One region of the Paenibacillus sp. FSL R10-2782 genome, then DNA from elsewhere that is predicted to be linked to it. Evidence: predicted binding sites of a transcription regulator. Region 1 holds the regulator's gene; each other region holds the start of a gene.
The links. The regulator LexA, encoded in region 1, represses DNA repair genes until DNA is damaged. The targets are predictions, from matches to a motif close to CGAACATATGTTCG.

Region 1 (5,564 bases):
TAAATCCTAGTTTAGCAGAAACCGTATCATTTAGATAGATTGAAGTAAAACATACGTTTTATACGGCTTCTTTTGTGCAAAAGAAACTTTCGATATTCATTGTTACAGTTTTCAACATAAAATATTTCAAACCTATATTGTACAACGATTCAAGACATGATATCCTGTATATAACATTAAACCAAGTGGAAAAGAGGGATAATAGATGGCTGAAATCTTTATACGCAATACGAATGTACGAATTAGCGATGAAGACAAGGTACGTGAATTTTTGGAAAGTCAAGAGGTATTGTACGAGCATTGGGATGCCTCCAAGCTGTCCGGGGAGCTGCAAGAAAACTTCACCCTGACAGATGAACAAAAATTGGCTGTTCTAAGCACTTTTGAAGCCGAAATCAAGGATTTAGTCGCCCGCCGTGGGTATAAAATATGGGACGTTATCACCTTGTCCGAAGCAACGCCGAATTTGGACGAGCTGCTTGCCAAGTTTGAGCAAATTCATACCCATACAGAAGATGAAATCCGTGCTATTGTAGCAGGCAAAGGTATTTTCATCATTAAAGGTCCTGAAGAAATCGGTTATTTTAATGTTGAGCTCTCACCGGGTGACGTTATTTCCGTACCAGAAAATATTCCTCACTTCTTTACCTTAATGGAGAATCAGAAGATCGTCGCAGTACGTTTGTTCATCGAAGAAAATGGCTGGATTGCCGAACCGTTTGAAGATCCATCGTTTATTAAGGCATAATACCTGCTATTAAAGAATAATAAGAATTCACCCTAATGTGGATAAAGCAACTCCCTCTGCTCTGAGATACCTGAGCGGAGGGAGTTTTTTTGCCTTATTACTATAATAAGAAACGGAGAGCACTTACTTAAACGATTGAATAATTCCATTCAATTCGGACAGATGCTTAATTTCGAACTTTGGCTTGATTTCTGTAGTATTGGTTTTGGCGTTTCGGTTCACCCACACGGAGTGCACACCTGCTGCCAGAGCTCCTTGAATATCAGTCGTCAGCTTATCCCCAACCATTAAAGCATGTTCAGGCTCAATACCAAGAAGCCCCAAAGCATGCTGAAAAATAGACGGATCAGGCTTGCCTTTACCAAACGAACCTGAAATAACAACGTGATCAAAAAATGGAGCTAACTGCGGAACCCCATCCAGCTTTTCCTGCTGTAGATCAGGGGAGCCGTTTGTCAACAAAAGAAGCTTATACTGCCCTTTCAATTGCTCCAGAATCTCAAACGTTTCTTCATAAACATGGGGACGGGAGCGTCTTTCCAAAGCAAATTGGGTTGCCAGCTTCTGCGCCAACTCCTCATTATCTATCCCCAGCTGTTGGAGACCTCTACGCCAAGATTCCTTTCGATAAGCAGGTGCCAACTGTTCCAATTGCCGGAACTCAGGCTGCTCTCCTGCCGTAAAATTCGCCCACAATCCCTCAAACGGATTAATACCAATCAATTGAGTAAAACTGAAGGTTTCATAAGACTCATACAAAGAACGCGCTTCCTTGCGGACTGCTTCTTCCAAAGCTTCTGAATCAACGCCTGCTTCCTGGGAGCCTGTCTGGCAGGCCGCGTCAAATGCCTCTTCTACGCTGCGCTCATCCCACAGAAGTGTATCATCAAGATCGAACATTACGGCCTGAATCGCCATCTGAATCATCCACTCTCTTTCCACTTTATTATGTATGCTGGTTCCGCCTTATTGCGTCTACAAGCATTCCAATCGTTATGTGCCCATATTAGTCAAGAGGCCGCAATGTGTTATATGAAATAACATCATGCGACCTTATTTACAGAGGTTACAGGCCCACCGACAATTTAAACGATTCGTACCAACAGAAGTCGTTATTTTTTGTCTACTTGAACCTGATTAGATAGCGCAAACTTCTCAAGCCGCTCTGCAATGGCATCCGTATCATAACGGCCCAGTGATTTTGTAAAAATAAAGTTGCCACCCTTACCTTTTCTTTCAACTGTTACGTAACCCTTTTCAATCTTGATGGCTTTCATATCCTCTGCCGTCATTGGACGCTCTCTGCCACCCTTCAACATGTACAACGTGCTCTTTCCAACCTTCAAATAAGGACGGCGGATGAAAAAGATAACAGCCAGCATCAAATACAAGCCGAATACAAGCCAGTCCATGCCGCGCATACCAGTCTTAGTCAAAAAATAACTCATGAGCATGTACAGAACTGCAAGTCCAGCCAACATGATTGGCACGGTAATATTACGTCCACGGAAAATATCCATTGCAGAACCGGTGCCACTAATGGTTTGGATGCCTTGCTTTTTGCGCGACTTATTCAAATGCGCTGTGTTTTTGCGAACTTTTCTTTCAAATGACCGGGCCATCTCTCAATTCCCTTCCCAAATATATTGCCTAAAAACAATTGCCACCAATCCTAATCTATATAAATACCAAAAATAGATACCTAAAAAAACGAAAAGCAAATTACGCAGGCTAAGCCGCTTTAGCGACATTAATGTGTCAGCCCACCATTTCCCTTCGACGCATCTTCGTCCACAATTTCAATCGTATCAAGTTGCTGCCGAAAATTACGGCGAATGTTATCCAAATAAATTTCCCGAAGATTGGCGCGCTCTGTTGTTTCCTCTTCCGTCAATCCTTCGGCTTTTGCTTTGCGAGCCAATTCATTGATGCGCTGTACCAAGCTGTCTATATCCAAATTCTGTCCCCTCCATATAAGCAAAGATATAATACACTTTGACATGTAGAAAAGAGCTTGTCAAGGTTCTCGCATCACGTTCCCTAATAGCTCTAATGGTACTGCTCAGAAGTGTGGAAGCTTTAAAACCTGGCCTGCCTGCACTCCCCGTTCTTCCAGTCCGTTAATCCGAACAATTCCTTCTATATATACCCGTGTATCCATTCGTTTCGGTTTATGATTGGAAGCAATCCGCCACAATGTGTCCCCAGGCTGCACAATAAGTTTGGTTACCTCTACATTCGGAACCGATGGAGCCGCGAATACCGTCAGTACACCTGTACCCGCAATCCAGGAGATGATAACCAGAATAAGAAGTTTGGAGAGAATACTGTTAGTAATGGTCCGTACAAGCTGTGCCTTTCTCTCATTCCGGACATTTTGCATCTTTTCTAAATTCAATGGAAAAATACTTTGATATGTGCTATATTTCATCATTGGCTGCGTCCTCCAAACGTTTGTTCCTATGTTTTTTCACAATATAACACGAACATTTGTTTTATTCAATAGAAAAGAGAACAAAAGTTCGCGATTATTTTTAGGGATTATTTAGAACTTATGTTTGTACGAACGGAGGTTCTATGCTATAATTTTCCCAAACGTTACTAAATGGGGTTGATACGGTATGTCTAAGATTTCAAGCCGCCAGCAGGCCATTCTTGAATTTATCCGCAATGAAGTGCGTCTAAAGGGTTATCCCCCTTCTGTGCGCGAAATAGGTGAGGCTGTCGGATTGGCTTCCAGTTCTACGGTTCACGGTCATTTGGATCGTTTGGAGAAAAAGGGACTGATTCGTCGTGATCCAACGAAACCACGGGCCATCGAGTTACTCGGTCAAGATGAATCGGATAACAGCAACTTGATTAATTACTCAATTAGTCGTGTGCCGGTCGTCGGCAAAGTTACAGCTGGTTTGCCTATTACAGCAACAGAAAATATTGAAGATTACTTTCCTCTTCCCCAACATTTTGTTGGTGAGGATAAAATATTCATGTTATCTGTTGTAGGAGAAAGCATGATTGAAGCTGGTATTGCTAACGGAGACTATGTCATTGTACGTCAACAGCAGACAGCCGATAACGGCGACATTGTCGTGGCCATGACGGACGAGGACGAGGCTACTGTTAAAACTTTTTACAAGGAAAAAGATCATATCCGACTTCAACCGGAAAATCCGGCCTTTGAACCGCTTCGTCTGACGCACGTCAGTATTTTGGGCAAGGTTGTAGGACTCTTCCGGGACTTCCACTAATTTTTCATTTTTCAGCCCCGTTATTCTTCCCTCTACAACAAAACCGGCTGCCCATGGCAAGCCGGTTTTGTGTTGATTTTATATATACAAAACGTTCCTCAAAGCTATTCTTTTTCCTTTTGATAGCCTTAGATTTTAAATCTTTGGAAAAGCAACTTGAAGCCGTATGTACTTTCCGAAAGAAATAACTACACAGAGTACCATCAGGAATATAAAGTGCTTTCTGTAACTTTATCCTACAACGTAAGTGGAAAAGGATACGGCAGGAAAGCATGAGTTTTTCCGTTCCTTACCTCCATACTTTATTTGTTTCTGAATATTAGGATCATAGGTGATAGCTTTTTTTTGCTTTTAATAGATTTATGCTGATACATTGCTAGCGCTAATGACATATGAATAAAGTAGACCTTAGAAAAGGAGATAAGCTGATGATCAAAAATAGAGTCAAGACGTATAAGCATCGTATTGGCAAGAACAAATTTCTGGTCGTAAAAGTCTTTCAGGCCGCAGCCGCAGAAACAAGAAGCGGTAACGCACTAGCCACAAACGCATTAAACATCAAAATTTCCAAACGCAGCCGTAAGCGTAAACACTTTTAAGATTCATCCGTACCTTCATTTCTTGTGAAGGGAGGTGAATATCATGTGTAAAAGACATTTCAAACGTAGCGTGAGAAGAAGAGGCTTATTGATCCTTTCAAATCAGAGAGCCGTTGCACGTGCTAGAGGTAACGCACTGGCTGTTAATCTGTTTAGCGTAAATGATAGACAACGCAGACGTTAATGATGTTTTAAGCGAAAAGCGGGAAGGATTTCTTCCCGTTTTTTTGCCACATTATCGTGTATAACGGAAATTACACCTATAATAGAATCAATTTCATAATACCCACAGTAGCTTTAATAAAAAGTACATATAGATCAAAATGGTTTGATTTGTCTATATGTAGTATACATTTCGTTGGCTTAATCATTTATGAAATGGATTCAATAAAAATTGATTTTTATGGTTATTCTCCCCTATGAACTATTGTGTCTTTATCTTGACTGTATGATCATTATCCTAAATACTTTTAACGAAATGCTTTTCCTAGTGGAGATGCCTACTTCCCTACCTTTTGAAACAGAAAAGCTAGACCCGAACGGAATTTGTGCAAAGATCTTGCTAACCACAGCGCATTATTTCTCACTTCCGCAAAAACGAGCGAATGAGTGCTGAATGTCTCTTATGTTTTAACAGTATAAGGCGAGTATTTTTGACAAAAAAAAAGAGCCGCTATCTAGTAGCAACTCCAGTGAAGATTATGTTCGAATTAATGAAACCCATTTCCTCTATAACCTCTCCAAATCGGTGATAAGAGATTGGACACCTCTTCGACGTTTTTGTTATCTCACATTCAAAGTAAGCGTCTTTGAAAATGCCATTAACAATTTTCACCTTCTCCACATTCAGAGTATTGCTTCTGTCCACATTCAAGAAACGGAACCCATTATTATTTAGGAAGCTTTCCCAATGCTTTAAGGTGCCGATCATGTAATATGTTTTTTCGAATGTGTGAACTAGAATCTGAT
Region 2 (5,564 bases), 740 kb from region 1:
CTTCTTTACGGGATTTTTCCACCATTTCTTCAATACGAGCCGGATGTATCCGTCCGTCTGCTACGAGCTTCTCAAGCGCAGTACGCGCAATCTCTCTGCGAATCGGATCAAATCCGGACAAAATAACTGCTTCCGGCGTATCATCAATAATGAGGTCAATTCCCGTAAGGGTTTCAAGCGCACGGATATTACGGCCTTCACGTCCGATAATCCGGCCTTTCATTTCTTCGTTCGGCAACGTAACCACGGAAACCGTCGTTTCCGCTACATGGTCCGCCGCACAGCGTTGGATGGCCAGTGTGATGATTTCACGAGACTTTTTGTCCGCTTCCTCTTTAGCCTGCTGCTCAATTTCCTTAATCATCTGAGCGGTTTCATGACGTACTTCCTGTTCTACGTTGGACAGAATAATACTTCTCGCATCTTCTGTCGTCAGATTGGAAATACGCTCCAGCTCAGTTACCTGACTCTTGTAAATCAAATCAATCTGCTGCTGGGTTTCATCAATTCGTTTCTCTTTGTTGGCCACTTGTTCTTCTTTACGTTCCAGCGATTCCAATTTTTTATCCAGCGATTCTTCTTTTTGCAGCAGTCTTCGTTCCTGCCGTTGAATTTCATTACGACGCTCACGAGTTTCCTTTTCAGCTTCGGCACGGATGCGGTGAATTTCATCTTTCGCTTCCAATACCGTTTCCTTCTTCAGCGCTTCTGCCTCTTTTTTCGCGTTCTCCACGATTTGCGCGGCAGCTTCTTCCGCACTGGAGATTTTAGCTTCTGCAATAGATTTGCGAATAAAATAACCAATCCCGAACCCAAAGAATAACGCGGCTACAGCAACGAGAACGAACCAGATCGCAGTCATCATCATACTGTTCACCTCCTCGTTGGTTCCTCCAAGGCATTCCTTGGGACTTTTTGCAATTGTCACATTAGCTTTGATCGTCAAACTAAGATAACGGCACGCAGCCGTTTCATTTCATATGCACATGCTTTCACATGTACAATTCCGCCTGGCATAGCGGCATCACTTGTTATTTGGCGATGAGAACGTACCCATGGACTCCACTTTTTTGGAAGGAAAAAGGGTGTTCCACAAGCATCGTTTCATATATATTTTATTATTTGACAAATGGCATTGTCAAGGGAATGCAAACTTTAGTAGATTACCATGTGGCTTTCCATGTGATAACCAGCTCATCCTGTTCGCCTATGCCAGCTAATGGATGCCCGGCTGTTTGAAGCTATTCATCCCACAGTGATAATTCCTCGTCATCGGAAGCCCCGTCTTGCTCGGCCATTGTAAGATGATTAACTACGCGGCGTGTCATATCCCCCGAGTACCCGCGTCTCATGAGAAAGGGGTACGTTTTCCGTTTTTTCTCCATTATATCTCCACGCACCTGATTCCATTTCTTGCGTCCGACTATCAAAGCACTCTCCCATTCCTCCTGATCGCTGACCTCACCTAAAGCTTCCCCGATAGAGGCTTTAGAAATGCCCTTTTGACGCAGTTCCTGCCTTACCCACATCTTCCCCTTCCGTTGGCTCGTTATGCGTTGCCTTGCCCACTGACGGGCGTACAGATCGTCATCCACAAGTTGTTCCCACTCCAGACGGTCCAACACCTCAGCAATTACAGCTTGACCCATTTCCTTTTGCGTCAAACGCTGCTCAATCTCCTGACGTGTACGCGGCTTTCGTCCCAAATAACGAAGTGCCTGCACATACGCCTGTTGCTTTTCGTCCGCCAGAACGATTTCTTCCAGTTCCTTTTTGACAAAAGTCGTTCCCTTGAACATATTGAACTTGATCATTACATCTTCCAGTATGGACAATGAATACGGACCAAAATGAATCGTGTATCTTCCGCGTTTCCTGCCCTGTCCCTGTTCCACCCTCGTAATCATCAATTCCTCATGATCGGGAAAAAGGAAAATACCTTGCTGCTTATCTTCTTTCGAAATATGTCCACCTTCATCTTCCAATTGCAATGTGCTTCCCTCACTTTGATATTCACGAAGGCAAGCCGAGAACGCCCGCCACGCATCAGTAAAATGTCAGCTAACACTAGGCCATATTCGATGCAAAAATGCCCTGCACAACTGTGCAGGGCATCAGAATCATGCTATTCAAACGGACTGTGCCATAACCCCGGCTTCATTCACAAACCAGGCATTAACTAAGCTTTATTCAAGCTCCAGCAATTCCTGCTCTTCCTTGGCTTGCTGTGCCAACTCTTCTTCTGTCGGGGGAGCTACCGTCGTAATCAGATTGCTGGCCACACGAATTTTTTGCTCGATCGTACTAGCAATGTTCGGATTTTCCTTCAAAAATTGCTTTGCATTTTCACGTCCCTGACCGAGTCGCTCACCTTCATAAGAATACCAGGCTCCGCTCTTGTCAACAATGTCATGCTCTGTACCAATGTCGATCAAGCTGCCTTCTCTGGAGATGCCTTCGCCGTACATAATATCCACCTCGGCCTGGCGGAAAGGAGGTGCCACCTTGTTCTTCACTACTTTAATACGTGTGCGGTTACCTACAATGTCGTTCCCCATTTTCAAGCTCTCAATACGACGGACATCCAAACGTACAGTGGAGTAAAATTTCAGAGCACGTCCGCCTGGTGTCGTTTCAGGATTACCGAACATAACGCCTACTTTTTCACGCAATTGGTTAATAAAGATAGCAATCGTTTTCGACTTGTTAATAGCACCGGACAGCTTACGCAATGCCTGTGACATCAAACGGGCTTGAAGACCAACGTGGGAATCTCCCATCTCTCCTTCAATCTCCGCCTTCGGCACAAGTGCTGCTACAGAGTCAACAACAACAATATCCACTGCCCCACTACGTACAAGCGCTTCGGCAATCTCAAGTGCCTGCTCCCCTGTATCTGGCTGCGATAGTAACAGCTCATCAATATTAACACCCAACTTGCTGGCATACGACGGATCAAGCGCATGCTCGGCGTCGATAAAGGCGGCTTGTCCGCCTGCTTTTTGTACCTCTGCGATAGCATGAAGTGCTACTGTCGTTTTACCAGACGATTCCGGTCCATATATTTCAATAACTCGGCCTCTCGGGAAGCCGCCCGTTCCTAACGCAATATCCAAAGCAATCGAACCACTGGGAGAGGTTTCCACTTGCATATGTGTGGACTCACCTAACTTCATAATGGAACCTTTACCGAATTGCTTTTCTATTTGACGGAGCGCCATATCCAGCGCAGCACGACGATCTGACAATAAACTCACATCCTTCGTTGTTTGTACTTTAATAATACCTTGTTTTGACACGCTTGCCAAGCATTTTTTCGAACATACATTCGTTTTTTTTGTTAGTCAGTTCTCTTTTATACTTCCATTTGTCTCATAAATCAAAAAAGAACCGCAGGCAAAAAGGCTTTTGCAACGGTTCTTCCGATAATATGATTATATCATTAATCGTTTATCTAAAACAACTCTATGAAAACTCGCGTCGGATACAACTCATAAAGAGTGCTGCTCATTTTCCGCCAGTCTGCGCCATAATCTGTACAGGATTGCCTTAACAGACCGCAGGCGGATCGTTTCACGATTCCCGCTCAGTTTCAGCTCGTATACCTCAGTTTCTTTGTCGCGCTCAGCAATACCGATATAAACCAGACCAACCGGCTTCCGCTCAGAATATCCTGGCCCAGCTACACCAGTAACCGAGAGCCCAAAATCACTGTCCGTGACCATTCTTGCCTGCTCCGCAAGTACAAGAGCTACCTCCTCGCTTACTGCGCCGGGCGCATTGTCCCCCTCCAGATAATCATGTGGCACGTTGAGCAGCTTCTTCTTCATTTCATTGGAATAACACACGATACCTCCCTGAAACATAGCTGCACTACCCGGGACAGAAGTGATATGCTCCATTAGCATTCCACCTGTGCAGCTTTCCGCCGCGCTAACAGTCAGTCCGCGATCGGACATCAAATCCACAATAACCTTCTCCAGCGGGACATCCTCGCTCGCATACATGTATTCCGAAAGACGCTGTTGAATTTCTGCTTCCGTAGCCCCAAGCTTGACCAGTGCCTCGCTCTCGCTGGCCGCCTTGGTGGATATACGGATTGTGACCTCTCCCTCCTTGGCATAAGGAGCAATCGTCGGGTCTGTCTGTGATTGGATCAGATCCAATAAGCGGGTTTCGAGAGCTGACTCACCGATTCCTGCAAACTTTAGCATTTTTGAATAAATCGGCAGCTCCTCACCGCTCAGTGCTTGCTGGAGCAACCAAGGTTTTGCCTGATTCTCAAACATCGGCTTGAGTTCCTTCGGCGGTCCAGGCAAAACCACATAATATTTACCATTCTGTGCAATCGCATCGCCCACAGCCAGACCTGTCTCATTTCCAAGCGGGGTAGCCCCTTCAATGGAAAGCGCTTGACGCCGATTATTTTCGGTCATTTCTACCCCGCGATTACGGAAAAACTGTTCCAGCTTATCCATAGCGAGACGGTCTATATGCAATTTACGCCCCAGCACAGCGGCGATTGCATCTTTCGTCAAATCATCCTGAGTCGGTCCCAAACCGCCCGAGAACAAAATAATATCCGCACGCTTCTGAGCCAGACGCACCGCTTCCTGAAGCCGATCCATGTTATCGCCAACAACCGTCTGAAAATATACATCAATCCCAATCGTAGCCAACTCTTGTGACAAATATTGGGCATTCGTATTCACAATTTGTCCGAGCAATAATTCAGTTCCTACTGCGATGATTTCAGCTTTCATCGTTTCTGCCTCCTGTAGAGCGAATGTTGTGAGAATTATGTAAAAGAAACAGCAATAAGTTTAGTCCCTATTGCTGTTTCCATAAAATTTATCCTGTTAAACTTTGGAGGAACTCAGCAAATGGATATTCTTTACAAAGTAATCAATACCCGAATAAATGGTGATCAACACAGCGGCCCATATCGTTATTAAATCAAACGGAATACCCAGAAAAACAAACGGGAAGTTATTAATGAGTAACGCTACAATGGCAACGATCTGGATAATGGTCTTTAATTTGCCCCAGTTGCTTGCAGCGACCACAGAGCCATCCAATAAAGCAATCTGACGCAGACCAGTAACCGCAAACTCACGGCTAACAATGACAACAACAATCCACGAATCAATTTTGCCCATTTCCACCAAAGAAACCAAAATAGCAGTTACCAGAAGCTTATCCGCAAGAGGGTCCAGTAATTTCCCCAAGTTGGTGACCATGTTATTTTTACGGGCCAAGTATCCGTCAAGGCCATCCGTGCTGGCGGCTATGAGGAAAATGATAGCCGCAATCAACTGATTATACGGCAGCTCAAAAGCTCCGATCTCAATCGGCGGCGGATAGAAATCAAAATCCACCAGCAAGGCCAGCATCATTACCGGGATGAGGCAAATCCGCGTTATTGTAATTCTGTTGGGTAAATTCACAACACACTCTCCCCTGATTATCGTACTTGATTAAAAATGGCAGTTTTCGGATTGAATTCAATCCTATGTAAATCGTTTTGAATACCGCTATACACCTGATCATCTGCATTTTCGTTA
Region 3 (5,564 bases), 620 kb from region 1:
TCAGCACCGTGACAGCAGTGCTGCTCTGCAACAGGGCGGTAATGCCTGAGCTGAACAGCATGCCCCGCCAAGGGGAGACGGTGGCCCGGTTAAGCCAGCGGGTGAGGAAGGGGCCAGCCAAATGCCGGAGGGCCGCTTCCATCAGTTTCATCCCGCCCAAGAAAATAAGCAGCCCACCGCACAGCGGCAAAATAACATGAATTAACACGGCCATGAACCCCTCTTCTAAGGTTATGAATTGAATTGCGCTTATGTCAGCTTTTTGCATAATTCGATTCCCAACGCTTGAAAAAACAATATATAGACGAACTAAACCATTTCGATCTCTATATTGCTGATTTAAAATCGCTCTTGGGATTTATGCAAAATGCTCATGTAACAGCCTATGATCTGATGAGGACAGCCATGACAAGCATGGCTGTGCTGTTTTTTATGTAAACGAGAATTTTTATAGAACTTCACAAGCTTTAAAATGTGAGTTCGATATAAAGGCGGGCAGTAGCGGAGCGATTCATTTGAATCTGGAGATGCGGTAGCGTTCGGCTGAAAGCTTTCCGAAGGAAAGCTGCTTCGAAAGAATATGCTTAATGGGATTTTGACCTTTAAATGTGTTACCTAATCTCAAAAATCCCATTGCAACAGCGATCGTAAGATCAAATGAACTGCGGAGCCGCGCCCCCATCGAACACTACACTTTTAAGGACTTTGAGTAATCCAAGAATGGGAGTGAAGGACTTTGCCTTCAGTAATATTGGAACGCAGCCGTAAAAAAAGGCTGGAGCATGCGCACCCCTGGGTGTTTAAAAATGAAATAGCCAAGGTGGAGGGTGAGCCGGAGGCGGGTGATCTGGTCAGTATCGTCAACCATCAGGGGCGTTATTTGGCAACGGGTTACTATAATCCGGCCTCACAAATTACGGTGCGTGTGATGTCCTACGAGCCACTGGAAGTGATGGATCAAAGCTTTTTTGCCAAACGGTTCCGCGATTGTCTGGAGCACCGTGAACGTTTTGTGACCGGGGGAGACGCGTATCGGCTGGTATACGGCGAGGCAGATTTTTTACCCGGGCTGATTGTAGACCGTTTTGGCGACGTGTTAGTCGTACAATTATTAACGCTCGGTATGGATCGTCGCAGGGAAGAAATCAGAGATGCACTTGTTGAAGTGATTGGCCCTGTTGGTATTTATGAGCGCAGCGATGTATCCATCCGTGAGTTGGAAGGACTGGAACAGGTCAAAGGGCCTTTATATGGCGACTGCCCGCGTCATGTCGTGGTAACGGAAAATGGCTTGCGTATCAAGGTCGATATTGTAGAGGGTCAGAAGACAGGCTATTTCTTCGACCAGCGTGAGAATCGTGCGGCGATTGCTCCACTGATGACGGGCTGGGGAGGACGCAGCGGAATTACGCTACAGGAAGTAGCAGAGCAGGGTAACGCTGGCACAGCGGTCATGAAGCCTGTGAACAAAAGCGGTAAGGTTGTGGAGTTCCCATTCTGGGATGGTGCAACCGTGCTGGAGTGCTTTTCACATACGGGAAGCTTTACGCTCAATGCCTGCAAATACGGTGCGAAAAAAGTAACCTGTCTTGATATTTCTGAGCACGCGATTGAAAGCGCACGGGATAATGTCAAGCTGAACGGCTTTGAGGAACGCGTCGAGTTTGTCGTGGACGATGCTTTTCAATATTTGCGCAATCAGGTTAAAGGCGTAGAGGAACGTACCGCGCGGGCCGGGGGAAAAGGAGATACCTCGAAGCCGCTAACAGCAGGGGGCGGACGTACCTTTGATGTAGTTATTCTTGATCCACCAGCCTTTGCGAAAACAAAGAATGCGGTCAAAGGGGCTACCCGTGGATATAAGGATATTAATCTGCACGGGATGAAGCTGGTCAATGAGGGCGGCTATTTAGTGACTGCGAGCTGCTCGTTCCATATGCGGCCGGAGCTATTTCTGGACACGATTAAGGAAGCGGCGGCAGATGCCGGAAAAATCCTCCGTCTGGTGGATTGGAGAGCGGCTGGCAAGGATCATCCTCAGATTCTGGGTGTAGAGGAAGGCCATTATTTGAAATTCGCCATTTTTGAGGTGCGTAGCCAGGCACAATTGTAGAATTCATACACAGCCAAACGACTTTTTAGGTAGCCGAATAAGTAGATTAGGCTCGTTTTACCAATAAATCAGTCCTGTAGAGAAGGCATGCACCAAGCCAACCTGCGGGACTGTTTGTTTTTTGAGGGAGGATTAAATGCTACAAGATGGCAAACGTACGTTCTTTTCTCTCTTGCCTCATATGCTATACTGTTTAGTAGATTGTTGTTCGTTGGAAAGGAGGCCGCATCATGTCGGTCCGTTTGTTAATTGGCCGCTCAGGCAGCGGCAAAAGCACGTTAATCCGTCGTGAAATGACGGCTATGCTACGCGAGGAACCGCTAGGTAAGCCTATGCTGCTGCTTGTGCCGGAGCAATCGTCATTTGCTTCCGAGCATGCGCTGCTTACAGAAACCGGAAACGGTATTCAGGGGACGGTGCGCGCCCAGGTCATGGGATTTCATCGTCTTGCCTATTTAGTCATGCAGGAAACCGGGGGTTCGGCGCTGGTACCTGTGACGGAGGAAGGCAAGAAGATGCTTTTATATAAAATTATTCGTCGTCGCAAGGATGAGCTGAGTTTATTTAAGGATTCGGGAGACCAGTTGGGCTTTGTGGATCGGTTAAATACGCTGTTTACAGAGCTGAAGCAATACGGGAATGACACTCGGTCTGTACCGGAGCAACTGGAGCGAATGAATGCTGCGGGGGAATCGACTCCGATTTTACGTGGCAAGCTCAAGGACATCAGTCTGATTTATGAGGATTTTGAAAGAGAGCTGACGCTTCAATATATTGACGGCGAGGATACCCTGCGTATGCTGGCGGAGCAGATTGCCGAATCTTCCATTGTACGTGGAGCCGATATTTGGATGGATGGCTACCGCAGATTTACGCCGCATGAATACAAGGTGGTGGAGCAGCTTATGCTGCACGCTTCTTCGTTGACGGTCGCACTGACCTGCAATCGTAGCTACGAGAGTGGACAGCTTCCGCATGAGCTGGATTTGTTTCATCCTTCGGCGGCTACCTATATAAAGCTTAAAGGGATGGCGGACGAGCTGATGATGGAGACGCAGACACAACTGCTGCGCCCTGATCCGCTTCCGAGATTTAAGAACCGTCCTGCGTTGGCGTATCTGGAGGCGCAGTTTGAACGACGTGGGGGATATCGGAACCAGGAACGACCCATGCTGCAGCAACAGATGCGGGAGCAATGGAGAGATAAGCAGCCAGAAGAAATCAAACTGTATGCCGCAGCGAACCGACGTGTCGAGCTTGAGGGGGCAGTGCGCGAAATGCGCCGCCTCGCCCGAGATGAGGGAGCACGTTATCGGGAAATGGCTCTGTTCGTACGCCATATTGAGGATTATGAGCCGTGGGTGGAGCCGATATTCAAACAATATGAGGTTCCGGTATTTCTGGATCAGCGCAGAAGCGTATTGCATCATCCATTGGTGGAAATGATTCGGGCTTCGCTGGATATCGTCCAGCGGCGTTGGCGGTACGAGGATGTATTTCGTGCGGTCAAAACGGATCTTCTATTACCGCAGGATGAACGGGTCAGCCGCGAGGATATGGACCGTCTGGAAAACTATGCATTGGCCTGTGGGATACAGGGCAGCCGCTGGACAGATGGACGTCCTTGGCAGGCTGTACCTAGCCTTTCGCTGGAGCTGGAGGAACAGGAGCGAAATCGTCAACGGGACGAAACGCTGGATCTAATGGAGCTGTGCCGTGATGTGATTGTGACGCCTTTGCGTGCGTTTGAGAAACGTCTGGGTAAGGCTCGGACTGCACTTGAGAAGTGTGAAGCGGTGTACTTGTTGCTGGAGGATGCGGAAATTGGGCATAAGCTGGATGACTTGATCCATCAGGCCGAGAAAGCGGGAAATCCCGAACAGGCCAAGGAGCATCGTCAGGTATGGGATGCGGTGCTTGAGCTGTTGGATCAGATCGTCGAAATGATGGGTGATGAGAAGCTGGACACTTCCTTGTTTGCCGGTGTTCTGGAGACGGGGCTGATAGAGTACCGTATGGGTCTTGTTCCGCCAGCTCTGGATCAGGTACTGGTCGGAAACACAGACCGTACTCGTGTAGCTGGTATTCAACATGCCTTTGTACTGGGTATGAACGAAGGTGTGATGCCGGCTGTATTTCATGAGGACGGCGTGCTGAATGAGCAGGAACGCACCGCCCTGAATGAACGGGGAGTGGAGCTGGCACCGAATATGACAAGACGTCTGCTGGATGAACGTTTTCTTGCGTATACGGCGCTCACATCAGCCGGAAGCAGTCTGTGGATGAGCTACGCCGTAACCGACGAAGAGGGTAAGTCGTTGCTCCCGTCAGAGTTGGTACGCCATGTCCGTCAACTGTTCCCTGCTCTGGAAGAGCATCCGTTAGCTACCTATCCTTTGCCTGGGGACCTATGGGCGACGCAATGGGAGTATGCTTCCCATCCGTCCGAGGCATTGCCGCAGCTGATCGCGCAATTCCGACAATGGCGGCATGGTGGAGAGATTTTATCTCCCTGGTGGGAGGTGTACAACTGGTATGCGTGCCAGCAGGGGCGTGAAAAGGACAAGCTGAGTCAGTTGCTGACCTCACTTTTTTACGAAAATCATGCCGAAATGCGGAAGGAAACGAGTCGCCGTCTGTACGGCAGCAAGCTGCGTACCAGCGTATCTCGTATGGAACGTTTTGTCGCTTGTCCGTTTTCGCATTTTGCTTCTCACGGTCTTCGCTTGAAGGAGCGCCAAATGTATCGGCTGAAGGCACCGGATATCGGGCAGCTGTTCCATGCGGCGCTCGGAGAGATGGCGATGAATTTGCGTAAACGCAACGTGAGCTGGGGCAGTCTCAGTACAGAGGAATGCCAACAAGAGGCGGAATCGACAGTGGAGCGTTTGGCCCCTCGTCTGCAAGGGGAGATTTTAATGAGCTCCAAGCGGTACGGGTACATTTTGCGCAAGCTGAAAGACATTGTAAGTCGGGCTTCGCTGATTTTGGGAGAACATGCGCGTAGAGGCAGCTTTGAGCCACTGGAGCTGGAACTGGGTTTTGGGCCGGGAGAAAAGCTTCCTCCTCTGACCTTTCGATTGGACAATGGTGTGGTGATGGAAATCGTCGGACGAATTGACCGCGTGGATGTGGCAGAGGGAGAACAAGGCTTGCTTTTACGCGTCATTGATTACAAATCCAGCCAAAAGGATCTCAAGCTGCATGAGGTGTACTATGGCTTGTCCTTGCAAATGCTCACGTACCTGGACGTTCTGCTGAATGCGGCGGAGGAATGGTTGGGTGAGACGGCTTACCCGGCGGGTACGCTGTATTTTCACGTCCACAATCCGATGTTGCAGTCGCCAAATGGTCTTAGTGCGGAACAGGCCCGTCAGGAGCTTTTGAAACGCTTCAAGATGAAAGGACTATTGCTTGCTGATCGGAATGTGGTTGGTCAAATGGACACGGC

Region 2: the regulator LexA is predicted to act here: its motif matches at 3,318-3,331, upstream of recA (recombinase RecA).
Region 3: the regulator LexA is predicted to act here: its motif matches at 2,264-2,277, upstream of addB (helicase-exonuclease AddAB subunit AddB).

Annotation. Positions count from the first base shown of each region.
Region 1 covers NZ_CP151951.1:2,977,408-2,982,971, forward strand. The annotation lists gene NST83_RS13385 (cupin domain-containing protein) at 206-748, shown strand; gene NST83_RS13390 (HAD family hydrolase) at 872-1,666, opposite strand; gene NST83_RS13395 (hypothetical protein) at 1,861-2,370, opposite strand; gene NST83_RS13400 (DUF896 domain-containing protein) at 2,499-2,705, opposite strand; gene NST83_RS13405 (LysM peptidoglycan-binding domain-containing protein) at 2,811-3,179, opposite strand; gene lexA (transcriptional repressor LexA) at 3,370-3,996, shown strand; gene NST83_RS13415 (hypothetical protein) at 4,425-4,595, shown strand; gene NST83_RS13420 (LytTR family transcriptional regulator DNA-binding domain-containing protein) at 5,269-5,564, opposite strand, start outside.
Region 2 covers NZ_CP151951.1:2,232,747-2,238,310, reverse strand. The annotation lists gene rny (ribonuclease Y) at 1-865, opposite strand, end outside; gene NST83_RS10455 (RecX family transcriptional regulator) at 1,242-1,991, opposite strand; gene recA (recombinase RecA) at 2,187-3,248, opposite strand; gene NST83_RS10445 (competence/damage-inducible protein A) at 3,492-4,763, opposite strand; gene pgsA (CDP-diacylglycerol--glycerol-3-phosphate 3-phosphatidyltransferase) at 4,860-5,447, opposite strand.
Region 3 covers NZ_CP151951.1:3,601,045-3,606,608, reverse strand. The annotation lists gene NST83_RS16295 (Na/Pi symporter) at 1-208, opposite strand, end outside; gene NST83_RS16290 (class I SAM-dependent rRNA methyltransferase) at 737-2,113, shown strand; gene addB (helicase-exonuclease AddAB subunit AddB) at 2,344-5,564, shown strand, end outside.